DNA from 3 places in the Lacimicrobium alkaliphilum genome. Region 1 is predicted to be linked to each of the others. Evidence: predicted binding sites of a transcription regulator. Region 1 holds the regulator's gene; each other region holds the start of a gene.

Region 1 (9,859 bases):
ATGGCACATTCATCACTGATAATATCGCCGAATAAATTGGAGCACAGCATCACATCAAACTGATTGGGATAGCGCAGCAACTGCATGGTGGCGTTATCAATATAGATATGTTCCAGCGTGACATCGGGATAGTCCTGACTGACTTCTTCAGTGACTTCCCGCCACAAACGGCTGCAAACAAGCACATTGGCTTTATCTACCGAGGTCACTTTTTTGTGTCTCAGGCGCGCTGACTCGAAGGCCAGCTTAGCGATACGACGAATTTCACGGCGTGAATAACGCATGGTATCAAAGGCAAATTCTTCTTCGCCTTCACCCTGCATGCCTTTGGGCTGACCAAAATAGATGCCGCTGGTGAGTTCGCGCACCACCATCACATCGAAGCCGCTGGCGGCAATATCGGCACGCAGTGGCGACAGGTGCTCCATGCCGGGATAGATCCGCGCCGGGCGCAGGTTGCTGAACAGATCAAAATGGCTGCGTAATTTAAGCAGCGCAGCACGCTCCGGGCGCTCGTCTAAGGGCAGGTCGTCCCACTTCGGCCCGCCAATGGAGCCAAAAAGAATCGCATCGGCGGCTTCGCAGCCGGCCAGCGTATTTTCAGGCAGAGCCTTACCATGGTTGTCGATGGCTGCGCCGCCCACATCGAACTGCGTAAGTGAGAATTTCAGCTCAAAGGCCGCTTCAACGGCCCGTAACACTTTCACTGCTTGCTCCATCACCTCGGGGCCAATACCGTCCCCGGGTAATAATGCGATGGAATATTCAGACATTTATACCCCTGCTATTTTCTGTTGTTTTTTCTCATCTATCTGATCCGCCAGACAGGTGTTATTCAGTACATAAATCAGGGCCTTAACCCCTGCTTCCACAATGTCCGTGGCCAGCCCGATACCGTTGAAACGACGGCCTTTGTATTCGGCCACTACGCTGACCTGGGCCAGGGCGTCAGCCCCTTCACCTTTGGAGTCGAGTTTAAAATCGACAATATCGATATCTTCATTGCCGGTAACCTCAATAATGGCATTAAAGGCGGCATCCACCGGGCCGTTGCCGATGGCCGATGCGGTGCCTTCACGCTCGCCCATGCGCATTTTACTGTGGCGCTGGGGATCATGCCCTTACCGGCATTGGCATGCAGGTACAGCAGTTCGTACTCTGCCTGCTGCTGTTTTTGCTGATCGAAAAACACCAGCGCTTCGAGATCATAATCAAACACCTGCCCCTTTTTATCGGCCAGCCGCAAAAAGGCGTTGTAAAGGGTATCCAGATCATAATCTTCATCTTTGTAGCCCAGCTCATGCATGCGATGTTTGATCACGTGGCGACCGGAACGGGAGGTCAGGTTAAGATTGTTTTTACTGATGCCCACGCTTTCCGGCGTCATGATCTCGTAGGTATTCATGGACTTAAGCACGCCGTCCTGATGAATGCCCGAGGAGTGACTGAAGGCATTGGCGCCGACAATGGCCTTGTTGGCCTGCACCGGCATATTACAGATCTGGCTGACCAGTCTGGAGGTGCGGGAAATTTCCTGGCTGTTGATGCCCGTATTCAAACCCAGCAGGTTCTCGCGGGTCTTAAGCACCATGGCAATTTCTTCCAGCGAGCAGTTACCGGCCCGCTCGCCGATACCGTTGATGGTGCATTCCACCTGACGGGCACCGTTTTGCACGGCCGCCAGTGAGTTAGCCACCGCCAGGCCGAGATCATTGTGGCAGTGTACCGAAATCACCGCCTGATCGATATTGGGTACGCGGTTAAACAGGGTATGAATAATCTGACCGAACTCAGTGGGGATGGTATAGCCCACGGTGTCGGGGATATTCACTGTGCTGGCCCCGGCTTTAATCGCCGCCTCTACCATACGGCACAGATAATCGATATCGGTGCGTCCGGCATCTTCGCAGGAAAACTCCACATCGTCGGTATAGCGCCTGGCATGTTTGACCGCTTTTACCGCCATCTCCAGCACTTCCTCCTGAGACTTGCGCAGCTTGGCGCCTACATGGATCTCGGAGGTGGCAATAAAGGTATGGATACGAAAGCGTTCTGCCACTTTTAAAGATTCACCGCAGGCATCAATATCTGCGGCGACGGCACGGGACAGACCGCACACCACCGAGTTTTTAATCTCCCGGGCGATGGTTTGCACGGATTTGAAGTCACCGGGTGAAGAAACCGGAAAACCGGCTTCGATAATATCCACTCCAAGTCGTTCCAGCGCCAGCGCGATCTGCAGTTTTTCCTTTACGCTTAAACTGGCAGGCAGGGCCTGTTCGCCGTCTCTTAAGGTGGTATCGAATATCTTCACTCTGTCTGACATGGTCTTTCCTCTGCTTGCTTAATCAGCCTGAAGGCTGAACTTCCCGATGCTCTGATTCGTTGTAGGTCGGACTTTATTCCGACAAAGGTCACATTCCCCGCCATCCCGTCGGGCTAAAGCCCGACCTACATCCCTGGACATAAAAAAACCCGTGCTGTGCACGGGTTTTGGTAAATCTTCAGCCTGTTGGCCACAACTACCCGTGCAATCTGGTTGCCATAAGAAGGAGTAGTAGCAGGAACAGGTTATTTGTCATGGATTCTGTAATGGTTTCTTTCGTTGGCATAGTTGTATCGCGAAGGGCGCCGCTGGTCAAGGGTTGTAGGTCATTTTATCTAATACTTATCTGGAATAGCCTATGATTTACCCGCTGATCAGACCATTTACTGTGCATATTGGGATGCTTATCCTAAAAAGTTTGTATTTTGTAGCCTGCAAGGAGCAAAGCGGATTGCGGGGATACCCGGGCGGCTTCCCGTATTCCGCTTCGCTTTATACGGGCTACAGGCTGCGAGAGAATAAAAAATCCTGTAGATCACGCAGAGGCGCAAAGGTCGCAGAGGGGCAGAGGGTATTAACCCCTTAGTACCTCTGTGCTCTCTGTGCCTCTGTGGTTTTTTGTCTTTTTTACACAGGGTGCTGGATGCCCGATAACGACACTCGGGCATGACCGACAGTCGTTCCCGCATGTTGTTGGCGGGAACCCAGCGCCTTAACGCTTTGAGGGTTTGGCTTTTAATTCATCACTTATCACTCAGCATTCATAACTCATCTCCCTCTGGCCTGATTGTTGCTACACCCCTGCAGTTGTCAAATTTTCGTTGTTGGAAAATGGAACTCAGCACTTACCTCAATCGTTTCGATAAAAACCGCGTTAAGCAGCTGACCACGGGCCTCGGCGCGCCTACGCTGTTGCTCGCCATTATGGCTATGGTGATCCTGCCATTGCCGCCATTTCTGCTGGATATCCTGTTCAGTTTTAATATCGCCCTGTCGCTGGTCGTCATTCTGGTGGCGGTATTTACCCAGAAGCCAGTGGAATTCGGTGCATTTCCGTTGGTCCTTCTGATCGCCACGGTACTCAGGCTGGCCCTGAACGTGGCCAGTACCCGGGTGGTGTTGCTGCATGGTCATGAAGGTGGTGATGCGGCCGGTAAAGTGATCGAGGCCTTCGGTGAAGTGGTGATCGGCGGTAACTATGCGGTGGGTATTGTGGTGTTCGCCATACTGGTAATCATCAACTTTAAGGTGGTGACCGCAGGTGCAGGCAGGATATCCGAAGTAAGTGCCCGCTTTACTCTTGATGCTATGCCAGGCAAGCAGATGGCCATCGATGCCGATCTTAACGCCGGTTACATTGACCAGGATCAGGCCCGCGCCCGGCGTCAGGAAATTACCTCAGAAGCGGATTTCTATGGCTCCATGGACGGTGCGTCAAAATTTGTTAAAGGGGATGCCGTTGCCGGACTGATCATTATGATCATCAATATCGTCGGTGGTCTGTTTATCGGTATTATCCAGTATGATCTGAGCTTTGGCGAAGCGGTACAAATCTATACCCTGCTGACCATAGGTGACGGTCTTGTGGCGCAGATCCCTTCATTGCTGCTGTCGGTGGCTACGGCCATTATCGTTACCCGTGAAAACGAAGATCAGGAAATCGGCGCTGAGCTGACCACTCAGTTGGGTAACAGAAGAGCCCTGTTTATCGCCACCGGCGTGCTGTTTGTGATGGGTATTGTACCGGGCATGCCCCATGTGGCTTTTCTGGGGCTGGCCGCCATAGTAGGCGGCTATGCCTATTACGGCATGTGGAAAGAAAGCCGCGAGCAGACCCAGACTCAATTGTCTGAGGTGCAAAAAGAACAGGCAACGCACACCACAGAAATCAAAGAGCTGGGCTGGGACGATGTGCAGCATGTGGATACCATCGGTCTGGAAGTGGGTTACCGGCTGATCCCGCTGGTGGATAAAAGTCAGGGTGGTGAGTTGCTGGCCCGTATCAAAGGGGTGCGTAAAAAACTGTCCCAGGAACTGGGTTTTCTGGTGCCGCCGGTGCATATTCGTGACAACCTGGATCTGAACCCCAATACCTACACCATCGCCATGCTCGGCGTCACTATCGGTGAGGCGGACATCAGCCATGACAGTGAACTGGCCATCAATCCCGGCCAGGTATTTGGCAAGCTCGATGGCAAGGCCACCAAAGATCCGGCTTTCGGTCTGGATGCCGTGTGGATAAAACCCGAACAGCGTGAACATGCGCAGACATTGGGCTACACCGTAGTGGACGCGGCTACGGTGGTAGCCACACACCTGAGCCAGCTGCTGACCAACAATGCCTATCAGTTGCTGGGCTATGAAGAAGTGCAGCAACTGCTGGATATGCTGGGCAAAAGTAATCCTAAGCTGGTGGAAGGCCTGATCCCGGATATTCTGCCCATGAGTACCGTGGTCAAAGTGCTGCAGACTTTGCTGTATGAAGGTGTTCCTATCCGCGATCTGCGCACCATCATTCAGACCCTGTGCGAATACGGTCCTAAGAGTCAAGATCCCGACGTGCTGGTGTCAGCTGTGCGTATTGCGCTGAAGCGTCTGATCGTTCAGGAAGTCAATGGTGGCGGTCATGAGATCCCTGTGATTACTCTGGCGCCTGAGCTGGAACAGATGTTGCATCAGTCTCTGCAGGCAGGCGGCGGTGAGGGTGCCGGTATTGAGCCGGGGCTGGCCGAGAAATTGCAGCAATCCTTAAGTGAAGCCTCGCAGCAGCAGGAACTGGCCGGTGAGCCCTCCGTGTTGCTAACGTCAGGCATGCTCAGACCAGTACTGTCGCGCTTCCTGAAACACGCTATAAGCGGTTTACATGTGTTGTCTTATCAGGAAATTCCTGATGATAAACAAATTAAGATTGTCAGCGCCGTTGGCCAATAAATTCAGTTGTTGTTGCGGCTGACAAGGGGGTAAAAAGTGAAAATCAGACGTTTCTACGGTAAGGATATGCGTGACGCCTTAAACCAGGTCAAAGAGGAACTGGGCGGCGATGCGGTGATCATGTCGAATAAAAAAGTCGCCGAAGGTATCGAAATTGTGGCCGCGTATGACAAAGAGCCGGTAAAAAAAGCCGGTGAACGTCAGAGCAGCCCCGCGCCCGGCGCTAACGTGGCGCCATTACGAGGCCGACAGCAGCCCGCTTCGGCCAGAACGGCAAAAGCCCAGGCTACCCCCAGCCTCAGCGAAATTATCGGTGATTCCGGTCCCGACAGCCTGCGCGCGTTGCTGGAAAAGCAGAATAAACAGGCCGAGAGCGCTTCTGCGCAGGCTCAGCCGCAGAAAGTGGCGCAAGCCACAACCGTATCGCCAGCTGTTGCCCCCAAACAGCATGACGATAAGGGTATGGATGATATTCGTCAGGAGTTACAGTCACTACGCAATGTACTGGAATTTCAGGTATCCGGCCTGCTCAAACAGGAACGCCAGCAGTCCCGCCCCCTGCACAGCTATCTTATCGATCAGTTACAGCGCTTAGGCATCACATCATCGCTGGCCGAGCAGGTGGTGTCTTATGCGCCGCCTAATTGCGAACAACGGGATGCCTGGAAGTTTCTGCTTAAGTTGCTGATGAACAGACTGCATACCAGTAATAACGAAATTTTGACACAGGGTGGTGTGGTAGCACTGGTGGGGCCAACAGGCACCGGCAAAACCACCACCATAGCCAAACTGGCTGCGCAATACGCACGTCAGCACGGGCACCAGCAGGTGGCACTGATCACTACCGACAGCTATCGCATCGCCGCCTATGAGCAACTGGCCACTTACGGCAAAATAATTGGCTGTAATGTGAAAAAAGCCAGCAACGCCGAAGAGCTGTCTGATCTGCTCTATCAGTTCCGTAACAAGGGCCTGGTGCTCGTTGATACGGCCGGTTTCGGGCAAAGAGACGCCAGATTAATCAAACAGTTAGATACCTTGAGCGAGTCATCTTGTGCTAATATCAAACATTATCTGGTTTTGGCAGCCAATGCGCAGCATCAGGTAATGGAGCATACACTGAAGACTTACAGGCAGATTTCTTTACAGGGCTGTATTTTCACCAAACTGGATGAGTGTTACAGTCTCGGCGAAGCCATCAGTCTGGCGGTTGAGCATAAACTGCCCGTAGGATATCTGACCGATGGACAGAAAGTGCCGGAGGATATTAAGGTTGCTGACGGAAAATATCTGATTTCATGTGCAGCCCGGCTCTATAAGCAGTATGCTTCAGTACCCACGAGAACTCAGCAGGTTGCAAACTCAGCAGTATCATTATGATTGAGGATCAAGCGAGTAGCTTAAGACGAATGAACCAACCCAATTTAATTAAAGTTATCGCTGTGACAGGCGGCAAAGGTGGGGTAGGTAAAACCAATATCACCCTCAACACCGCCATCGCCATGGCCAGACAAGGCAAGCGGGTGATGGTTCTTGATGCCGACCTCGGGCTGGCCAATATCGACGTGATGTTGGGGCTGCGGGTGGAGAAAAACCTGTCCCACGTACTGTCCGGTGAATGTTTGCTTGAAGATGTGTTGGTAGAAGGGCCTGCGGGAATTAAAATCGCTCCGGCTACATCCGGCACTCAGTCGATGACAGAACTGACTCCCACCGAGCATGCCGGTTTGATCCGTGCCTTCAGCGAATTACAGAGTAAAATTGATGTACTGATTGTGGATACCGCCGCAGGTATCTCCGATATGGTGCTGAGTTTTTCACGGGCCGCCCAGGATATAATGGTGGTGGTGTGTGACGAACCGACTTCCCTGACCGATGCCTATGCCCTGATCAAAATCCTTAACCGGGACCACGGTGTGTTTCGCTTTAAAATAGTGGCGAATATGGTGCGTAATTTACGTGAAGGACAGGAACTCTTTGCTAAGCTGTCCAAGGTCACAAACCGATTTCTGGATGTGGCGCTTGAGCTGGTGGCAACGGTACCCTTCGATGAAAACATCCGCAAGGCGGTGCGTAAGCAAAAAGCCATTGTTGAAGTCTTCCCGGGCTCACCAGCCGCGATAGCCATAAACAATTTAGCCAAACAGGCGCTTAAATGGCCTGTTCCGGCGCAACCAGGCGGACATCTGGAGTTTTTCCTGGAGCAATTAGTTGATCAAGGGACTGAGGTGCAGAGAGATAAAGTGTGAATAATAAAGCCGCTGCCTATCAGCAACTTGATGATAAAAGTAAGCTTGTAGAACAACATGCTTCACTGGTTAAGCGCATTGCTCATCATTTGATGGCAAGACTCCCTGCAAGTGTTTTAGTTGACGATTTGATTCAGGCTGGCATGATTGGCTTGTTGGAAGCGTCGAGAAACTTTGACGGTTCCAAAGGTGCCAGTTTTGAAACCTTTGCCGGTATCCGTATCCGCGGCTCTATGCTGGATGAGATCCGCAAAGGTGACTGGACACCCAGGTCGGTGCACAAAAACAGCCGCGCCATTGCCGAAGCCATCTCGCAGGTGGAAAAAGACACTGGTCGTGACGCCAGAGACAATGAAGTGGCAGAGAAACTGCAGGTGAGCATGGAGGAATACCATCAGATGCTCAATGAAGTGAATGCCGGGCGCATGGTGGGTATCGAAGATTTGGGTATCACAGAAGATGTGATCACCACAGAGCAGAGTCGTGGCACCGATGCGCCTTATGACGATTTGTTACAGGGATCGTTTCAAAAAGCACTGGCCCATGCTATTACTACTTTGCCGGAACGGGAGGCCATCGTATTGTCGTTGTATTACGATGAAGAACTCAACCTGAGGGAAATTGGTGAAGTGCTGGAAGTAAGCGAATCGAGGATCAGCCAGATACACAGTCAGGCTATGCTCAGGCTGAAAACCAGGATGCAATCCTGGCGTGTTGCATGATTTTCAATAAGAATAACAGTTAGTTGAATCCTCACTGGAGGCAGTTTTGGATAAAAATATGAAAATTCTCGTTGTTGACGATTTTTCAACAATGAGACGTATAATCAAGAACTTACTTAAGGATCTTGGCTTCACCAATGTGCAGGAGGCCGATGACGGTAATACCGCCCTGCCCATGTTGCAGCAAGGGGATTTCGACTTTGTCATTACCGACTGGAACATGCCGGGGATGCAGGGGATTGACCTGCTCAGGGCCATCCGATCCGATGACAGCCTCAAACACCTGCCGGTGCTGATGGTGACCGCTGAAGCCAAGAAGGAGCAGATTGTTGCTGCCGCTCAGGCTGGCGTCAACGGCTACGTGGTTAAACCCTTTACCGCCGCTACGCTGAAGGAAAAGCTGGATAAGATTTTTGAGCGCCTTGGGTAATCCCGGGTGGATCCTGAACAAAGAGGGAACACCTGAATGACAGACAAAGCGCCGATTTCATTAGAAGATGCCCGCCGCCTGGTTGAACTGCTTGAAGCCGGAGACAACGAGGCCGCCGGTGAATTGCTCGACAGTGTTACTGAACATGATTCTGTGGAGCTGTTTGCGGAAGTGGGCAAACTGACCCGGCAACTGCATGATTCTCTGAACAATTTCCAGCTTGATGCGCGTATCGCCAATCTCGCTAATGAGGATATTCCTGACGCTCAGACCCGTCTCAATTATGTGATTGAGACCACCGAGGAAGCTGCCAACCGGACCATGGATGCGGTGGAAACCAGCATGCCCATCGCCGAGCAGCTGAATGCCAAGATTACCGGTATTCTGCCCGAGTGGAAAAAGCTGATGACCCGGCAAATAGAGCTGGGTGAGTTTAAAACCCTGTGCCATGATCTTGACCGCATTCTCGAAGACGCCAGTGTTGAATCGGCGAAGCTCAATGAGCTGCTCACGGAAGTGCTGATGGCCCAGGGCTACCAGGACCTTACCGGGCAGGTTATTCGCCGGGTCATCGAGCTGGTCAAAGAGGTCGAAGACAACCTGGTGCATATGCTGACCGTATTTGGTGAGCCGGAAGTTGATGAAAATTCTAATAAATCTGACAAAAAGTCCGATAAGGAAGTGGCTGAAGGACCGATAATTGATGCTGACAGTCGGGATGATGTGGTATCGGGTCAGGATGACGTAGATGATCTACTTTCAAGCTTAGGGTTTTAAGGAGCTGACGCATGTCGTTTGACGTTGACGAGGATATCCTGCAAGACTTTCTGGTGGAAGCCGGAGAGATCCTGGAGCAACTTCAGGAACAGCTTGTCGATCTGGAGAACAATCCCGAAGACGCCGACCTGCTGAACGCGATTTTTCGCGGCTTTCATACCGTCAAAGGTGGCGCCGGGTTCCTGTCGCTGACACCTCTGGTGGATGCCTGCCATGGTGCCGAGAATGTGTTCGACACCCTGCGCAATGGTCAACGGGAAGTATCCTCTGAGCTGATGGATGTGATCCTGCAGTCTCTGGACTGCATTAACGATATGTTTGCCAGCGTCAAGGCCCGTGAAGAACTCACGCCTGCGGCTCCCGAACTGCTCGAAGCCCTGCATAGATTAAGCAAACCCCAGTCAGAAGACGAAGCGCCGGTGGA
Region 2 (9,859 bases), 270 kb from region 1:
TCCTGTTGCTTCTGTTGTTCTTCGTCTTGCTGCAAATGGAGGCGAATATTTTTTAGCATAGTTACTTCTGATAATTGCGAATCGCTTTTCTGCTACGCAGAAAACTGGTCAGCGAGGCTTCCGTCTCATCAAACATGGGTTGAATTAACTCCAGAAGCTGCTTATTGCATGCCAACTCTGCTTCTGCGAAGGCTTTTTTCTCCGGCTCGCTGAGCGTATCAAGGTGGGAGAGTATTAGTTGATCTCTTTCAACCACAAGCGCCTGAAGCTGCTCTGAGTTAGGCTCCTGATCGCAAAGAAGCCCATAAAGGGCTTCATTGTTGGCATCAAGCTCTGGAAAGGTCAGGGAATGATGAAGTGTCAGTTTTTTCACACGACCGCTTGTTGTTTTTGTCGCCTGGCTTCATAGGCTTCCTGTTTGGCTTGTTCAGGAATCTCCGCCCAGGCTGACTTTATGGGTAACATCAGACTAATGATTTCATCCATAATCTTCAAGCTATTCTGAACGTTAGCATCCACTAATCGTTCCAGCATGTAGTCATACAGAGCATACAGGTTGTCGCCTACCTCTGTTTTAAGCGACATATCCAGGCTATCACGCAGGTTCATTATAATGGAACTGGCACGAGACAGGTGTTCAGATTTTGCCTCATACTCCTTGCGCTCAATACAACCCTTGGCAAAAGCCATGCGATCCAGCGCCCCCTGCATCAACATCAGAGTAAGCTTGTGCGGGTCAGCATGAGTAATATCCTGCTTCAGGTTACCCTTTTTGTAAGCGTTAATACCTTTAAGAGACATAACTACTCCTTAAAATCCGGTGGAGCTCAACGCTGCCATTAATGCACTGCCTGTACGATTAAGCTGAGAAACGGTCTGATCCAGGGCCAGATATTTCTTGCGCTGAATATCTTCAAAATTAAGCATTTGTAACTCGAAACGTTCTCGTTCTTTACCTAATTGATCTTTTTCATCTTTTACTGACTGCTCCCGGGTGCGCAACAAGCCATCAAAAGTTGTGTATTCCCGCAGATAATCATACATGCGGGTAGCAATACCCTCATTATCATCAGTAAAGAGGTTGGCAATCTGATCAAAGTTCTCGTCAAGTGCCTTGTTCAGACGATCTTCACCACTGCCAAAACCAAACTCATCAAAGTCAGAAATTTCCAGCTTACCATCTTCGTCGAAGGCAATACCAATCTGGAACAAACTACCCAGCTCTGAGGTACTGACCGTACCAGAAGCTATATTTGCTAACCCGGATGATATGCCTCTGGCCATAAAGTCGCCTGCCAATGCACCATCATCTTCCAGCTCCGATTGACCGTATTTTGTCAGTGTACCAATCTCAGAAATCAGGGAATTATAATCATCCACAAAATCGCGAATTTTCTTTTCCGTTCCTTCTTTGTCAAAGCCTATATTTAACGTTGACTCCTGGAAGTCACCCACTGCATCTTTTGTGGACAACTCTGTGGCCGTAAAAGCCACATTATCAATCACATTTTCAAACCTGTTGGTTTCACTTTCTACCAGAATACCGTCAATGGTTGCCTGAGCATTGGTAGCATTTTTAACCGGAGTCAGATAAGTGGCAGTCTCTGTAGAATCAGTGGTTGATACACGATTAAGATCAGCAATATTGTCATTGTTAACAATTTGCAGATCATTGCCGGCACCTGTTTTGTCTGAACTGAATACCAGTTTAGCACCGCCGTCAACAGTGCCTGTACTGATAATACTGGCCGTTACACCAAAGTTATCCGCATTGGCATTAATCTTGTTACGTAATTGCTCCATGGTCATGCCTGCGGTCACATTCACATCGAAGCTCTCAGAGCCAACTTTAAAAGTCAGCGAGCCCGCAGTACCGCTCACAGAGTCCGTCTTGCTGGAAAAGCCGCCATCGACCGCGTCTGCAGTTTCAATACGACTACCTTCAGCCAGTTGTGTTATAGCAATTTTGTAAGAGCCGGTAACAGCACTATTGGAGGCCTCGGCCGTAAATGGGCCTGCCCCCTCTTCACTGGTTATGCCAGGGTGCGTTGCCACCGCGGAGCGACTTTGAAGCTGACTATCACGGCGGAGCGCATCAACGGAGTCTTTAAAGGCATCCATTTTGGATTTGAGCTGACCAATACCTGAAATGACCGCGTCGAGTGACTCTTCGCGTTTATCCAACCTGTCCTGTTTGGGTTTACGTTCGGCTTCAATTAACTGCCTGACCAAATCGTCAAGCGCTAATCCAGAACCGACCCCTAGTGATTGAATTGCCATTTTATACCTCTATAAAGCCTTGTGAATTACACGGCTTTGTTAAAAAATACCCCCACTGCAGCACCGACCTCAGTCTGTAGCTCCTTGATTCTCTCTGCAAGTTTCAGCACTTCATCAGATGGAATCTGACGAATCACATCGCCGGTTTCTGCATCCAACACCCTGATAACACGGCGCTGACTGTCTTCATCAACACTGAAATCAAGCTGGCGGTTCTGGAGATTCGCAAATTCCCGAATCTCTTCAATCGCATCCTCGATTCCTGTATCACTGTTCTCTTTATCGGCACTTTGTTGCTGAGCTTTAATATCCTGAACCTTGGTGGGCTCTTCAGATTTATCAGCATTCTCTTCCGCCGACTGAGTCACAGACTGCAATTTTTGTTCCTCAGTGCGTTCAGGGAATACCCTGCGCGAACTCTGAATACTTTGTGAAAAATCAACGTCCATTTTTCACCTCCTGATAAGGAAAAGCGCGGGCCACCACAACATTATAGTGGCCCTGGCTGGTTTATCCCAACAGAGTCAGTGCGGACTGAGGGCGCTGATTGGCCTGGCTCAGCACAGACAAAGATGCCTGTTGCACGATCTGATTACGGGTCAGTTCAGCCGTCTCCGTCGCAAAGTCCGTGTCACGGATACGTGAACGGGCACCGGAGACGTTCTCAACGATATTACTCAGGTTACGGATAGTTGACTGGAAGCGGTTTTGCAACGCACCCAGATCAGCCCTCGCACCACCAATGGTGGAGATGGCGTTATCGATTGCTGTCAGTGCCGCGGAAGCTTCTGTTGCCGTGGCCACAGTAGTATCAGCAATACTTAGCCCGGACGCTCCGTAGCCACCAGTATTCTTCAACGTCACATCAATGTTCTGACCGCCGTTAGCTCCCACCAGAAAAGAAGCTGAATAGTCTCCTTTGAGCAAGTCCACACCAGCAAACTGAGTGTTAGCGCCGATACGGCTGATTTCGGACTTCAGTGCGGATACCTCTTTCTGCAGTGCCGCACGGTCAGCAGATGAGTTGATGCCATTCTGTGACTGCACTGCCAGTTGACGGATACGTTGCAGAGATGTCGTGATCTCGCCAAGCGCCCCTTCAGCGGTTTGAGTCAATGAAATCGCATCATTGGCATTTCTTACGGCCTGGTTCAGACCCTGGATTTGCGATGTCATGCGGTCAGTAATCTGCAGGCCTGCTGCATCATCGGCCGCACGGTTAATACGGAAACCTGAAGACAGCCTTTCAAAGGATGTAGACAGTGCATTTCCGGAATTAAACAACTGACGCTGAGCATTCAGCGACGATACGTTAGTGTTTACATATAAACTCATAAGAGTTACCTCCTGAAAGCCTTCCCTGATACCCTCATATCAACGTCGGCTTGCCTCATTTCAACTCATTACTGAGTTGCCTCATAATTGGAATCCGGCTACAAGCCAAAATCCAAAACTTAAATTACCCCTCGACTAACGGTATCGACCACAGATTAAGTCTCTTTAGGTTTTTTTTAATATATTTCTAAAAAAATATTTAAGGCGTTGTTTATTATGCTTTTTATTCCCTTCCACAAGGCAATGCCTAAGCCTGTCAGGAGCACGCCAGAGACTTAAACAGATAGTTTTTCGTCACAGAGGTATTACCACAAACAACTCTCATTCGAAGAGGCGCCAGGACACAGAGGATTAAAAGAGGTTTAAAGACCAAATCTCTGCGGCCTCCGCGTCTTTGCGGTGAAGCGTCTTTTCATGAGGATTTAGTACGATTATTGACCACTGATAGCTGAGGACGGATAACTTATCTGATGTAACTTTGAGAAGGTTCTGGCAATGATGGTTTTTTGGCACGCCCTTTGCTTTTTATTTGCCATATTGACATGGGCAGTGCTATCAATATAAAAAGGCCGGGTCAAATGACCCGGCCAACTTGCTCACGTTAGGAGAACGAGCAAATAAGGTTTCTGTCCGGCTTGCAGGTTTTGAGAATGAAACTGGCCTCTCAACCACTTCTACACTCTCAGTCCTGCCGGTCGGCGTTTTATCCCTTAGCCACCCGGAACATTTCCGGGTGGCTTATACCACACTCAACCTTGCCGAGTGCAGTATTTCCCTGATGCCATGGTGTCAACATGGCAGGCGGCCTCTCACTTCCACCCTCTCTGATTTACTGACTGTTTAAGCAGCAATTTACCGCTTATTATTAACCTCCAAGCAACTGCAGCGCTGCCTGCGGTCTCTGATTCGCCTGGCCCAGCACGGTTACGCTGGCCTGCTGGATGATCTGCCAGCGGGTCAGTTCTGCCGTTTCCACGGCAAAGTCTGTATCCCGAATGCGGGATCTTGCCGCCGAGACATTCTCTGAAATATTGCTCAGGTTACGAATGGTAGACTGGAACCTGTTCTGAATCGCACCCAGGTCCGCTCTGGCCCCACCAATAATGGAAATGGCCGTATCCACCGCTGCCATAGCGGCTGACGCATTGGCTGCCGTGGCTACCGATAAATCAGCACCGTTGAACAGACCCGACGAGCCAAAGCCTCCCAGGCGGGAAATATTCACACTGATGGTCTGGCCCGCATTAGCTCCCACCAGAAAAGTAGCTGAATAGGTGCCGTCCAATATATTTACTCCGCCAAACTGAGAAGTAGATGCAATACGGCTCATCTCCAGTTTCAATGCTGAGACTTCTTTTTGCAGCGCCAGCCTGTCCGCAGAGCTGTTAATGCCGTTTTGTGATTGTACCGCCAGCACCCGGATGCGCTGTAATGCGGTCGTTATTTCCTGCATCGCGCCTTCGGCGGTCTGCGCCAGGGAAATACCGTCGTTTGCATTGCGCACAGCCATATTCAGGCCCTGGATCTGCGAGGTCATACGATCAGATATCTGCAGACCCGCTGCATCATCGCTGGCACCATTGATCCGAAATCCAGAAGAAAGTCGCTCAAAAGCGGTACTCAGGTTGGTATTTGAAGTAAATAACTGTCTTGTGGCATTTAACGATGACACATTAGTATTGACAAACAAGCTCATGATTCTCTCCTAACCCAATGATGACATTATTATTTTTATGGCGTCATCACCTTTTCGGGTAACGTTAAATTAAATGTTGGCACATTAAGTGCTTTGCTTTGTTTGCCTGTCAGTTTTCTGATGGGCGCTTTACCGGTTACCTAGCCTGTAAAGATAAATGCAAAAAAGTGAGCGAAAGCTCTGGTCGCACTGACGGGTTTGATGGCCAAACCTCAAACCTCTACTACCTCCTGGCGTCATTCCTGTCAGTCGGCCGCTTACAACAAAGGCCCTGCCTTTAACTGTGAGTCGGCATGTTATTTTTTATGGCTGTAATCTGGTAAAGTTTCTCTGTCTTCAGGTCGGTTGCAGCTTGCCCCACAATTTGCATACCGGCCTTTTTCTTATCGTTTTAGCCTGTTCAGACCAAAAAGCCTATCTGTCTTCAGTTATTGCAGCTTGCCCCCGCATTGCAATATCACTGTTGAACATTATTACTTACCCTGTAACAGTGATAATGCCGCCTGTGGACGCTGATTAGCCTGTCCCAAAACAGTAACACTGGCTTGCTGGATAATCTGCCAGCGGGTCAGCTCTGCCGTTTCCACGGCAAAGTCTGTGTCCTTGATGCGCGATCTTGCCGCTGAGACGTTTTCCGATATATTACTGAGGTTACGGATGGTGGACTGAAAACGGTTTTGAATCGCACCGAGATCGGCCCTGGCACCGCCAATGATGGAAATTGCTGTATCCACCAATGTCATTGCCGCAGAAGCGTTTTGTGCAGTCGCTACAGACACATCAACACCGTTAAACAGCCCTGATGCTCCGAAACCTCCCTGGCGGGAGATATTCACACTAATAGTCTGACCGGCGTTTGCACCTACCAAAAAGACCGCAGAGTACTTACCATCAAGAATGTTCACCCCACCAAACTGTGAGGTAGAGGCGATACGGCTCATTTCGGATTTCAGCGCAGAGACCTCTTTTTGCAGTGCCAGACGATCAGCAGAGCTGTTAATACCGTTTTGCGACTGCACAGCCAGTACCCGGATACGTTGCAGGGCATTGGTAATCTCCTGCATCGCTCCTTCTGCGGTCTGTGCCAGAGAAATCCCATCATTGGCATTGCGCACAGCCATATTCAGACCCTGGATTTGAGCCGTCATACGATCTGATATTTGTAACCCTGCAGCGTCGTCTTTGGCGCCATTGATTCTGAAGCCAGAAGACAGACGCTCGAAAGACGTACTTAACTGGTTATTCGAGGTAAATAATTGACGTGTCGCGTTTAACGAAGACACATTTGTGCTGACGTATAAACTCATGATTTTCTCCTAACTTAAACAAATATGACGCCAAACTTGTTATTTTTATAGGTTTGTCTGACGGTAACAGGCCCATATTGTTATTATTAGCGGGCTCTGCCTGGCATGAGTTTATTGATTTTTTTATTACTCGCTGCCTTTGAAACAGTTATCGAACAAAATCTGAGAAAGCTTTAGAGAAATTTTAAGCAAACACGAAAACCCAAGAAGATTCAATATCTTACTCGGGTTATAAAATTCTGGTTTTGTGTAAAAATGACCGGGGTTGCCCCCGGTCAATCGCTCTTCGTTAGGAGAGAGTGAGCGAAACTCCTGCCGTCTGGTTTCTCAAACCTCTACCACCTCCTGGCGTCAGTTCCCAAACGGATTCTCAGATTATCCCAGTAACTGCAGTGCCGCCTGTGGACGCTGGTTTGCCTGGCTCAGCACTGTGGTACTGGCCTGCTGGATGATCTGATTACGGGTCAGTTCGGCCGTTTCAGTGGCAAAATCCGTATCGCGAATACGTGACCGGGCACCCGATACGTTCTCGACAATATTGCTCAGGTTACGGATAGTAGACTGGAAACGGTTTTGCAGTGCACCCAAATCGGCACGGGCACCACCAATGGTGGAAATGGCGTTATCAATGGCTGTAAGCGCTGCTGATGCTTCCGCTGCCGTAGCCACTGTGGTATCAGCCAGACTTAAGCCCGACGCTCCATAGCCGCCTGTATTTTTCAGGGTCACATCGATGTTCTGACCACCGTTAGCGCCAACCAGGAAAGAGGCCGAATAGTCTCCTTTCAGCAAGTCCACACCAGCAAACTGAGTAGTCTGTCCAATCCGGCTGATTTCTGCTTTAAGAGCCGAAACTTCTTTTTGCAGTGCTGCACGGTCAGTCGAGCTGTTGATACCGTTTTGTGACTGTACAGCTAACTGACGGATACGTTGTAAAGAGTTAGTGATCTCTCCCATCGCACCTTCAGCAGTCTGCGTCAGTGATATAGCATCATTAGCATTACGTACGGCCTGATTCAGACCCTGTATTTGTGAAGTCATGCGGTCAGTGATCTGCAAGCCTGCAGCATCATCGGCAGCACGGTTAATGCGGAAGCCGGAAGACAGTCTTTCGAACGAAGTCGATAGCGCGTTCGAAGAATTGAACAACTGACGTTGCGCATTAAGTGACGAAACGTTGGTATTTACATATAAAGACATAAGTCTCTCCTACACTCTCAGTCCAGCGATCTGCTGGCATCCGGCTTTCACCGAAGGTTTAAAAACACTTTAGAAACAATAACTTTTTAAAAAAAGTTAATGTTACTGGCTCTCTCGATTAAGTTTATCGACGTAGCGGATAAGTCCTTTAGCAAAAATTGCCGCACGGCACAAAAAAGCGGCAAGCCTTTGCCGCTTTGCATTCTCTAAACTTTTGAGATTCAATGGTTTAATCACGCAAAATGAGTTTGAAAAAAATGTTGGCAGAGTGGCAAAAATGTATCGCCGCATCGGCGGCTCACAGTGCCTTTACGGATCTCTGTGAGTTTAATCAGCAGCTCTATTGCTGTTTCAGAGAGGCTACAGATCATGTCAGTGCTGATGGTCAGATTGGTATTGTGCAGCTTAACGGCCAGGGAGAAGTCACGGCTAAGAATCGTATCCGTATCCCCGATACCGACCTCAGAGATCCCAAACTCAGCATCACACCGGATAATAAGCTGTTACTGCTCGCCTATGGCCGCTTTAAAGGCCCCAAAGGGCGATATTCTCAGCCACTGAGCTGGTTTTCCTGCGATGGACAGAGCTGGTCGTCCGCCAAACCACTGGCAGATAAAAACTGGTGGCTTTGGCGGCTTAGCTGGCACCAGGGAACGGCCTACGGTGTGGCCTATAACAGAGCGGCGCAACAAACCAGACTCTACGCGGGGAATCCGCGGCGCACTTTCGAGTGTATTAATCAGGATTTATTCAGTTTGTCGAAAAATGGCAAGGGCTATCCCAATGAAACGGATATGTTTTTCGATGATAACGGCAACATGGTTATTTTACTCAGGCGGGATGCCGACACCTGCACGGCACAGTTGGGTGTGGCCAAACCGCCTTACCGAAGATGGCAATGGACAGATCTGGGGGTGTATATTGGTGGCCCGGCCATGTTAGCCATGGATAACAACCAGGCTTTGGTGAGCGGCAGAGTATGGACTGAGCGAGGTCCGAAAACAGCGTTGTTGGCCCTGAATCTGTCCTCTAAAAAACTGCGTTTACTAACCCTATTACCCTCCGCCGGTGATACCAGCTACCCCGGGATGGTTTTGAATCAGGAAGGATTGTATATCAGCTATTATTCCACGCACGAACATAAGACCATGGTGTATCTGACCAGATTTAAGAATGATGAATTAAGAGCACTGAATAGTGAATCTGCCTCGTTATCCTGATGCAAATCAGGATCCCTTACCGACAGCTGAGTCGTTAAAGGTAAGCATCTTAGCCCTGTATTAAAGATTCCGGCTAACAACGCGCCGGAATGACCTTCAGGCTCTAAGATTGAAATTTATTCGACAAATATTGTGAGGCAGTCCAATAAATTGGCCTCTACATAAGATTACTCTTCTTAGCGCTCTCCGCGTCTCTGCGGTGAGAACAGCGTTTTTGTGGTAGCTGATAAAAATTATTTATCATCAGGTCTGCAGGCAAAGTTTCCAACCGTTATGGCAACCATTCAAATCTTTGTCGGAATAAATTCCGACCTACTTAAATAAAGTCAAACAGGGATAACCCGGTGACTCTGGAGAAAGTCGACTGAGCAGCCTGTAATGCCGTTTCCTGGCGGCTGAGGTCGGACACCGCCTGGGCATAGTCCACATCTTCAATACCAGAGCGGGTGGATTTGTGGGCGATTTCCAGATCCAGATTCGACTCATAGATAGATTCGGCTACGTTTAATCGCCCGCCGACACCGGCGGTGGCTGCGCCTACTCGCTCCAGGCCGTTATCCATGCCGATCAGCGCGTCATTCAGCCCTTCCTGGAACTGTTGCTGAGAAATATTCGGGTCATTCAGCGCGACAAAAAAATCATCCAGTGTCTGGGCCAGATTTTTCTTTTCTGGCGGATCCAGTTCAAAATCGACCGTATCGCCCGGACCACCATCAATAGTGAATTGCATACCATTAAAGGTAAAAGGCTGGCCTGAGGTAAAGTTAAACGTACCCAAATTGGCGCCGGTACCGGTATTAGTAACAGTGACCTGATCGCCG
Region 3 (9,859 bases), 660 kb from region 1:
ATCTGGGCGGGTATTTTACTGGGCACATTAGTATTAATGTCACGCTGGCAACTGGTCGACTACGATCCTAATGGCATGTTGCTGGATAAGGAACACAGCACCGGGCTGGCTAAAAAACTGGCTAAGCTCAGTGATAATAACCGTTCTACCGCTATTCACATCACAGATAGCGACTGTTTTTGCAATCTGATAAGCCAGAGCCATCGGCAGCAGGTCAGTCAGTTATTAAAAGATTATGGTTACAGCAACAAATCAATTAATCTTTCTGATTTTGACGAACTCAGACAATGGATCACCGCGGTTCCAAGTATCATCTTATTTGATGCCGATAGTAACCTGACGTTTATCGGACCATACTCGACTGGTCTCAGATGCAGCGCGGGAAAAGGTTTAATTGAAAGCTGGCTGACATCCTCCATCGATACTCAGGGTTTAGGTCCAACCGTCATCTCTGAAGCAAAAGGATGTTATTGCCCGGCCTGACTTACTCTGGACTCTGATAAGGTCACTGAGAACATTTCATGGTATTCCAACATCCTCTTGATTTGTTCCGACCCGATAAATCAACAGGTTGACTGGGTATTTTTTAAGCGACACGGATGCCATTGCTTTTCCCTTCATGTATAATCCGCCGACTTTTCAGGGGCCACTGACTTGCCTGCCCCAGCAGCCACAGAACAGCGAGATGACATGAGTGTAGAGACCTTTAATCCCAAACAAACCACCACCCTGGAAACGCCCAAAAAAGTGATGGCAGATAATGCCGCCAGAGAGGGCCAGACCATGGATATTGGGGCGGGTAATCGCATCGGTTTTATCTCGCTGGGCTGCCCGAAAAACCTGGTGGATTCGGAGCGCATTCTCACTCAGCTGCGCACCGAAGGTTATGATGTGGTGAATACCTACAACGATGCCGATCTGGTGATCGTGAATACCTGTGGCTTTATTGATTCGGCGGTGCAGGAGTCACTGGATACCATAGGTGAAGCCCTGAACGAAAACGGCAAGGTCATTGTGACCGGCTGTCTGGGCGTAAAAGAAGATGAAATTCGTGAAGTACACCCCAATGTACTGGCCATTACCGGCCCTCATGCCTATGAGACCGTGGTGGAACAGGTACATGATTACCTGCCCAGGCCTGAACATAATTCCTTTGAACACCTGGTGCCCGATCATGGGGTTAAACTCACGCCCCGGCACTTCGCTTACCTTAAGATTTCCGAGGGCTGCAACCATCGCTGTACTTTTTGCATTATTCCCTCAATGCGCGGTGATTTAGTCAGCCGCCCCATAGGCGAGGTGCTGGATGAAGCCCAGCGCCTTAAAGTCGCCGGGGTCAAAGAGCTGCTGGTGATCTCACAGGACACCAGTGCCTATGGTGTAGATGTGAAAAACCGTACCGGTTTCTGGAACGGTATGCCGGTTAAAACCGGTATGACAGAGCTGTGTGAAAAACTCGGCGAGATGGGGATCTGGGTCAGACTGCATTATGTATACCCCTACCCTTCAGTGGACAAGGTGATTCCACTGATGGCTGCAGGTAAAGTGCTGCCCTACCTGGATATTCCGCTGCAACATGCCAGCCCCAGAATATTGAAACTGATGAAACGCCCGGCCGCTGCCGAGCGCACCCTTGAGCGTATCCTCAAATGGCGTGAGATCTGCCCTGAACTGGTGATCCGCTCCACCTTTATTGTTGGCTTCCCCGGCGAAACCGAAGAAGACTTTCAGATGCTGCTGGATTTCCTCGATGCCGCTCAGCTTGACCGTGTGGGCTGCTTTAAATACTCCGATGTGGACGGCGCTAAAGCCAATGAACTGCCCGATGCCGTGCCGGAGTCGGTTAAAGAAGAACGCTTTGAACGCTTTATGCTAAAACAACAGGCCATCAGCGCGGCCAAACTGCAAAAACGCATCGGCCAACAGATGGATGTATTGATTGATGAAGTGGACGAAGAAGGCGCCATCGGGCGCAGCTACGCCGATGCCCCGGAAATTGACGGCATGGTGTACTTAAACGGTGACACTGAACTCAAACCCGGCGATCTGGTCACCGTCACCATAGAGCATGCCGATGAATATGATCTATGGGGCAGCCGGGTTGTCTGAGCCTTATGCACCGCGCTTAGCGGCAAATGCAGTCAGTGTATTAAAGGTACGCTGATTGTTGTCGCTGGCAAAAGCGATAAAAGGACAATAACCTTGCCATGCCTGAGTATCTGAGATTTCTGTACTGGCAATTTTATCTCTTAATTGTTGATAAACTTGCTGCAAATGCTGATGAAACAACCCAAATTCTCTTGGTACGTCGGTGAAATACCAGCGATAACAATAATACTCCAGGTACTCGTACATCAAATCATGACTTTCCTTGTGGGCGCTGTAATGTTCCCCTCGCTGGGCAAAAGGCACTTCATTGATAAACCTGGCCCGTCTGACCAGACGCATGGCGTGCACTTCCCTGATGCAGTAAATATAGGAGAGCATATAAGTTACCAACGCTGACAGATCGGCACCCAGATAATTTTGTACCAGCTTCTCATCATAAACGCCCATCTGTATGCCCTGACATAGTTTTTCCGCTTCATTTAGTCCTTTACGCAATGAATCCCGATCAATATTCAGCTTCTCAGAAAGCCGCTTCCACTCAGCCAGTTCGACGCCTTTAAATTTTACATCCGGTGCCCCAAACATCGCTAATATAGAGCCAAGTACTGCAATATGTTGTTGACCTTTATCACGCTCGAGGAGTCTGAGCTGAATCTGATTAAATTGGTTGATTGCCTGAATGGGATTACTGACATCACTTAATCGCCAGTCACCGGAAGATTTTTTGCCTAAACGCTTTTCCCCCTGACCTTTCCATAGCAGACCTATGGCTTGCAGGGTATTGCTCTCCCGATTGAGCTGAATATTCTGATACAGTGTTCTGAGGGTCGCAAAAAGCGCAAAAGTTGCAGAAATACTGACTGCCAATGCCGGTAAATAGGCCGTTCCCTTATCAAGGTACATTTTTATCAGCCACAGACTAAGTAAAACTAATGGTACTACCAGCCAGTACTTATTTAACGTCTGTCGCCCTTCTAAAGGAACACCATACCAGTGGAAGGTTCTGGCCAGGCCATCTTCATCATTACTGATATCAGGGGGTGGTTAAGATTAAAACTATGAAAGCTGTAGGCTTTTTTTAAGGATGGAGGGTTGCGCTCGTCCATGAGTACGGGTCAGATTTCCAGTACATCCCCGCCCTGGGGCATATAAAAGTGTTTCATTTTTTCACCTTTTATCATTTAGCTACTACCTAACAATACGCCAGAAACCCCTGAAGATAAAGCTCCGGGTATTTATTTAAATTTGGTGGTGTCAAGTATCACCGGCCCGGGACCTTCCGCCGCCAGCTTATCATCAGGGTTATAAACCGGACATTTACCCATCGACAGGCAGCCACAACCTATGCAGCCGGTCAGTAAATCACGCAAGCGCTGCAAATAATCAATCCTGTCACTTAATTGCCGATACCAGCCAGAGGATAACGCCTGCCAGTCCTTTTTATCCGGGGCTCTGTGTTTGGGCAACGCCGAAAAGGCCTGCTGAATTTCCGCCAGGGTGATGCCCATTTTCTGCGCCGCCTTGATCACCGCCACCCTTCTCAGTACATCTGCACTGTAACGGCGCTGATTGCCACTGTTGCGACTGGAGTATATTAACCCTTTGCTTTCATAAAAATGCAGCGCCGATACCCTGACACCACAGCGCTTTGCCACCTGCCCGACACTGAGATCCTGAGCTTGCATATTTTCTCCTTAAAAAGTCTTTACCTTAACTTAACTTGAGGTTTTAGCATAACCCAGGACTTAACAAAAGGAGAAAGCTATGCAAACCGAAAGAACCCACTCTGCACCTGCTGGCCGGCTCAGCCGTTACTGGAAAAACTACTGCCACCTGTTCAATCAGACCATGTATTTCAAATAAGGAGAATCAGCATGTTACAGCTAGAACATTTGAATCTGGTGGTCAGAGATATCGAAAACAGCCTTACTTTTTACCGCGCCGCGTTTCCACACTGGCGTATTCGCGGTGAAGGCAAAGCCGACTGGTATGGAACCCCCAGAAATTGGGTACACTTTGGTGATGACTACCAGTATCTGACCCTGAATGACAATGGCACAGGTGAAAACCGCGATCTGAAAAGCAACAGTATAGGCCTGGCTCATTTTGCTTATATTACCGAGGATCTGGACGCCATAGTTCGGCGACTGGCCGAAGCGGGATTTAGTCCGGCCAAAGCTGGCAGTGAGGATCCTTACCGCAAAAATATCTACTTTATTGACAATGATGGCTTTGAAGTTGAATTTGTTGAATATCTGAGTGATATCCCCGGCGAACGGAACTTATATCGTTAAAGCAGGACATTTAATCCTGTAAATGATTGAATTGCCGAAACGGCTTACTTTAGAATAAAACGAAGTTCAACCTGCGGATAAGATTTTGCCTTCAGGCTTTAAGAATCAGCCTATTGCGTTACTGGCGCTGTTGTTACTGCTGTTTAACCTGACAGTAGCGCCGCTATCGGCATCCCGCACCCTTTCAGCCGCACAGGCGTATGCCAGCGACGACAAGGTACTGATTTGTACCGGGCGGGATATGAAATGGGTGGATATGGCCGCATCTCTGAGCCGGGGCCAGTTCGTTTTTGTCGACCCGCCGGAACAACTCCCGGAGCCCTTGCAACAGGTAGAATGCAGCGCCGGATTGTTGCTCGACAACCACGATATTATGGCCGGCAACACTGCGCTCATCGCTTCACAGAAAATAACCCTGAGGGCATTCAGTCTTTTTTCCAGTGCTACCCTCAATGACAGGTACAACAACGCGCTGTCCCGCGCACCTCCTTTTGTATTCAGGCTTTTCCCATAATCGCCTGATCACACTGCTGCATCAGGCCCGAGTTTAACCAGCCGGATTAGTCTTTAATCCGGCCAGCCTGAAGTTATTACAATGAATAAAAACACGGTTTTACCTCGCCGCTCACCTGCTCTGCGTGTGGTGTTATCTGCTATGGCACTGAGCCTGCCGTTATCTGCACAAGAACAGCAAACAATGTCTGCCCTGCATCCAATTGAAAAAGTACTGGTTATGGGGGAAGTGATGGCGTCACCTAACCAGATTGTTACCGACCCTAAAAAGCCCCGCCAACCACTGCCCGCCCATGATGGCGCTGACTATCTGAAAACCATCACCGGGTTCAGTATCGTTCGCAAGGGCGGGGCCAGTGGCGACCCTGTATTCAGGGGCATGGCCGCCTCGCGTCTGAACATCATTACCGACGGCAATATGTTGCTTGGTGGATGTAGCAGTCGGATGGACCCGCCTACGGCCTATATCTCGCCACAGAGCTTTGATCGTATCCGGGTGATCAAAGGCCCCCAATCCGTACTCAATCTGCCGGCCAATGCCACGGTTTTATTTGAAAAAGACCAATACCAGCTTTCAGAAGCCGGAGTTCAGGGTGATATCAGCATGACTCTGGCGGAATTTAACCGCAAAGCACTCAATGCCGACCTCACCTCCGGCAATCAGAACGGTTACCTGCGTATGAGCCTCAGTAACGCCAGCGCCAGTAATTATCAGGATGGCAACGGCAACCCTGTCAACAGCGCATATGACCGCTGGAGCGCTGCGACTGAACTGGCCTGGACACCCGGGCCCGATACGCTGTTAATGCTGAGCCTGGGCCGGAGTGACGGCGAAAGTGCCTATGCAGATCGGGCCATGGACGGCAGCATGTTTGATCGCCGCCATATCAGTATCAAAGCCAGACAGGATGACTTAAATGATTGGCTTTCCCGCATTGAGGGGCAGTTATACTTCAATCATATTGACCATTTGATGGACAATTTCAGCCTCAGAAACTTTACCCCTGATGCCATGATGCCGTTTCCGGCGGCCATGAATCCGGATCGTTACACCCGCGGTGGTAAAATTCAGCTGGATCTGACTGCAGCGATAAACTGGCAGATCCGCCTGGGACTGGATAACAGCCAGAATGTGCATCGAAACCGTATGAGCATGAACCAGCTGATGATGCCCTGGCAGGATATGCTCAGAGTCGAAGATGGCCGCTTCGATCAGTGGGGTATATACGCCGAGATAGACCACGCGATTTTAGCCAATCTGAGTCTGTTTGGCGGCTTGCGGGCAGATCACTGGGAAGCTGAGGATCACCGGCCAATGCTGCGTAAAAATATGCAGCTGAACCTAATCAACCCGAGCTTTGGTGACCGTCGCCAGGATACCCTGACAAGCGGCTTTGTTCGTATTGAGCAGACTCACAATCAACATACCTGGTATCTGGGCGCAGGCCGTGCCGCCCGTTACCCGGATTACTGGGAGTTACTGGGTAACGCCAGAAGTGGCGAAGACAGCCAGTCAGCTTTTTATACGTCACCGGAAGTAACCCATCAGTTGGATATAGGCTGGCTCTATCAAACTGATTTTACCCGGGTATCGGTGTCTGCCTACCTGTCGGATGTAACAGATTTTATTCTGCTGGAAAAACAACAGCCCATGTTACTGGAGCAGGTCAGAAACATTGATGCTCACACCTGGGGCGGCGAGGTGTCGGCAGAGCTGAGCCTGACAGAGAAGCTCACCCTGGAAACCTCACTGGCTGTGAGCCGCGGCACCAATGACAGTGATAATCTGCCACTGGCCCAACAACCGCCGCTGGAGTTTCGGATCAGCGCCGCTTATCAGCTACAAAACTGGCATCTGTCAGGCTTGTGGCGATTAGTTGATCAGCAATCCCGTTTTGCTGCCGGTCAGGGCACCATAGCGGGGCTGGACAGTTCCGCTTCCGCTGGCTTTGGGGTGTTGTCTGTTAATGCGCTGTATCGCCCTTCAGACAAATGGTTACTCAGTCTCGGCATCGATAACCTGCTGGATAAAACCTATCAGGAGTACCTGAGCAAAACGGCAGCATCTGTTCCCGGTTTTGTTGCCGATGATCGCATCAGTGAGCCGGGGCGTACTGCCTGGGCGAAACTGGATTACCGTTTCTGAATACTCAGGGTTGTGGCTTTGCCAGATGAAGGCTCTGTCCAATTTGAAGAGTAATAAAGTCGTCGCCGAGCCCGGCTTCAGTGGCCGCCTGTTGCAGTCGCTGCGCCGGTTCAAATAAGGGCTCGGCACTAAGCTGGAAGGTAGACCAGTGCATACCGATACTTTTCCTGCTGCCCAGTTCCTGATGCAGCGTTACCGCTTCTTCAGGATTAACATGGTACTCACGCATAAAATCCCTTGGCGAATAGGCCCCAATGGGGATTAAAGCCAGATCAAAGGGGCCATACTGTTCACCGATTTGCTTAAAATCCACGGCGTTATATCCGGTGTCACCGCCAAACCAGAATTTAAATCCGTCAATTTCCACCACCCAGCTTGCCCACAGCGTATGGCGGCGATCAAACAGACTACGCGCCGACCAGTGCTGCGAAGGCGTTGCGGTAATGCGCAGCTCGCCTGTCTCACGCTGTTGCCACCAGTCATAGCTTTGAGTCTGATAGTTGCGCTTATCCAGTTGCTTAAACCAGTTATCGACGCCCAGTGGAACATGATACTGCACCGTATCCGGTAAGGCCGTTACCGTATATTCATCCAGATGATCATAATGATTATGGGAAATCAGCACATGATGAATATCAGGTAGATCTGATAGTCTGTAAGGCATAGGCGCAAGACGTTTCGGGCCCCGCAAAGCTCAGTGGTGAAGCCCGCTCAGAAAAGATCGGGTCGGTCAGCAGGTTTATGCCGTTGTAACTGATCAGAAAAGTGGAATGACCCAACCAGGTGACTCTGGGTTGTTCAGGGGCCTGTGTCAGATCCTCCAACGTATCGGCTACCGCTATCCGGTGTGCCTCACTTTGCTGATCGGCAAAGGGTACCTCACCAAAATATTTGGTCCAGGCGAAAGCAAATACGGTTTTTTCCGGATCTTCTATATGGGGGTTCTGATAAACCTCCCCTGCCCTGGCGACCACTTCACTGACCCGGCCTTCAGACTGAACGGTACAGCCGGGCAGCAATAAGCTGACCAGGAGCACTGGGAAGATCAATCTCAGCATAAAGCGCCTTTACCGGGAATTAACGTTATTATGACTTTACGCCACAACCAGGCTTTAGATCATGTCCCATAACAAACTTATTCCCCTTGCATAATATCCATAGCCGTTGCAGTTAAGGCTTCAGCGGCGGTGGCAATTACTTTGTCTGCCTGTGGCGCCCACAACGGGCTATGCAGTGAAGGCAACTTGGTGCCCTGCTCCTGAGCTTGCTGCCATTTATCTTCTGGCACACCACCCACCCAGATAATCATGCTGTTGATGCTGGTATCAGCGCGATAATAACGGCCAAAGTCTTCTCCTGCCATCACAGGCGGGGCCTGCACCACTCTGTCACCGCCAAATCTGGCGGTAAAGCGCTCGGCCATTTTGCGGGTAAACTCCGGGCTGTTGTAAGTAGAAGGGGTATATTCGTCTTTAATATGTACCTCTGGCATCAGCTCCTGTGGCATGCCGGCGGCAATAGCCTCACCTTTGGCGATACGGGCAATGCCGTCGAGCAGCATCTGACGTGTTTCATCGGAATAACTGCGCACGGTCAGCAACAATCTGGCTTCATCGGAAATAATATTATGCTTGGAGCCTGACTGAAAACTGCCGACCGTTACCACCGCCGGGTTCTGTGGATCCAGCTCCCGGCTGACCAGGGTCTGCAGTGCACCCACAATACGACTGCCCAGTACGATAGGATCTTTGGTGGCATGGGGATAAGCACCGTGGCCGCCAACGCCTTTAACGATAATATCCACGCTGTCGACATTGGCCAGTGTATAACCCGGGGTATAGCCAATTACCCCAGCCGGTAATGAGGCGGAGTTATGAAAGGCCAGCACATAATCGGGCCTGGGGAAACGCTCATACAAACCATCATTAAGCATATCTTTGGCGCCCCGACCGCGCTCCTCTGAGGGCTGCAGGATCATAACCAGTGTGCCTGACCAGTTCTTTTCCTGAGCGACCAGCGCACGAGCTGTACCCAGCCAGCCGGCCATATGCGTGTCATGGCCACAGGCATGCATTACCGGACTTTCGATGCCGTCTTCTGTGGTGGCGACCACTTCTGAGGCATAGGGTAAACCGGTTTTCTCCTCAACGGGTAAGGCATCCATATCGGCACGGATCATCACCACCGGCCAAGGCCGTTTTTCATCAACGCCACCACACCATGACCGCCCACGTTTTCGGTTACCTCAAAGCCCAGCTCACGGGCTTTTTCCGCCAGCATCGCCGCACTCTGCTCTTCATCACCGCTTAGTTCGGGATACTGATGCAGATGTTTGTAGGTTTCCATCAACAGCGGTAAATCCTGCTGTATCTTATCCCGCAATGTGTTGTCAGCAGCCGCCTCGGCATTAACTGGCAGGGTAAGCACAGAAAAACAAAAGGGAACCAGCAGAGCAGTTTTCAGGGCATTCATGGTGTAATCCTTAATAAAAAAAGCACACAATCAGCCTACAGCGAATAACGCAGCTTGGCAAAGTGTGCCCGAATGACCCAAGCGTTATAGAAAAGCCAGACATTTCATCCGCCACAGATTGCACTGCTCTTAAGCCTGCGGCATAGTAAATTACAGAACGGAAGCGGATCCCCATAGCCCCGGCTCGATGGAGCGGTGCCATCTGAATTCATTCTACGCTGTTGAATCTGTCTGACAGCAAGGCTGCCACAGACTAAAGGCATAAAAGAGCCTGCCTTTGTGATGATTTTAGTTTAAGGATGCATTAATGAACGTAAAACTTTCC

What was found. Region 1 encodes FliA, which starts transcription of late flagellar genes. Its sites were predicted from a motif close to CTAAAGNTNNNNNNNNNNNNGCCGATA; they were not measured.
Region 2: AT746_RS12975 (flagellin) is a predicted target of FliA. The motif match lies at 3,758-3,784, and genes of this name have one in related genera.
Region 3: AT746_RS11195 (DUF4760 domain-containing protein) is a predicted target of FliA. The motif match lies at 3,016-3,042, and genes of this name have one in related genera.

The regions. Positions count from the first base shown of each region.
Region 1 covers NZ_CP013650.1:3,118,000-3,127,858, reverse strand. Annotated here, with positions in the region: gene leuB (3-isopropylmalate dehydrogenase) at 1-773, opposite strand, end outside; partial or broken gene leuA (2-isopropylmalate synthase) at 774-2,326, opposite strand; gene flhA (flagellar biosynthesis protein FlhA) at 3,158-5,257, shown strand; gene flhF (flagellar biosynthesis protein FlhF) at 5,294-6,637, shown strand; gene AT746_RS14140 (MinD/ParA family protein) at 6,634-7,506, shown strand; gene AT746_RS14135 (RNA polymerase sigma factor FliA) at 7,503-8,228, shown strand; gene cheY (chemotaxis response regulator CheY) at 8,275-8,658, shown strand; gene AT746_RS14125 (protein phosphatase CheZ) at 8,695-9,435, shown strand; gene AT746_RS14120 (chemotaxis protein CheA) at 9,447-9,859, shown strand, end outside.
Region 2 covers NZ_CP013650.1:2,848,350-2,858,208, forward strand. Annotated here, with positions in the region: gene AT746_RS12950 (hypothetical protein) at 1-59, opposite strand, end outside; gene AT746_RS12955 (flagellar protein FliT) at 62-373, opposite strand; gene fliS (flagellar export chaperone FliS) at 370-801, opposite strand; gene fliD (flagellar filament capping protein FliD) at 811-2,280, opposite strand; gene AT746_RS12970 (flagellar protein FlaG) at 2,307-2,729, opposite strand; gene AT746_RS12975 (flagellin) at 2,791-3,615, opposite strand; gene AT746_RS12980 (flagellin) at 4,481-5,311, opposite strand; gene AT746_RS12985 (flagellin) at 5,785-6,618, opposite strand; partial or broken gene AT746_RS12990 (flagellin) at 7,060-7,818, opposite strand; gene AT746_RS12995 (hypothetical protein) at 8,061-9,038, shown strand; gene flgL (flagellar hook-associated protein FlgL) at 9,355-9,859, opposite strand, start outside.
Region 3 covers NZ_CP013650.1:2,458,506-2,468,364, forward strand. Annotated here, with positions in the region: gene AT746_RS11185 (DUF6436 domain-containing protein) at 1-483, shown strand, start outside; gene rimO (30S ribosomal protein S12 methylthiotransferase RimO) at 691-2,109, shown strand; gene AT746_RS11195 (DUF4760 domain-containing protein) at 2,113-3,012, opposite strand; gene soxR (redox-sensitive transcriptional activator SoxR) at 3,345-3,794, opposite strand; gene AT746_RS11205 (VOC family protein) at 3,984-4,403, shown strand; gene AT746_RS11210 (hypothetical protein) at 4,489-4,917, shown strand; gene AT746_RS11215 (TonB-dependent copper receptor) at 4,999-7,062, shown strand; gene AT746_RS20140 (MBL fold metallo-hydrolase) at 7,067-7,726, opposite strand; gene AT746_RS20145 (MBL fold metallo-hydrolase) at 7,698-8,120, opposite strand; partial or broken gene AT746_RS11230 (amidohydrolase) at 8,198-9,534, opposite strand; gene AT746_RS11235 (tetratricopeptide repeat protein) at 9,842-9,859, shown strand, end outside.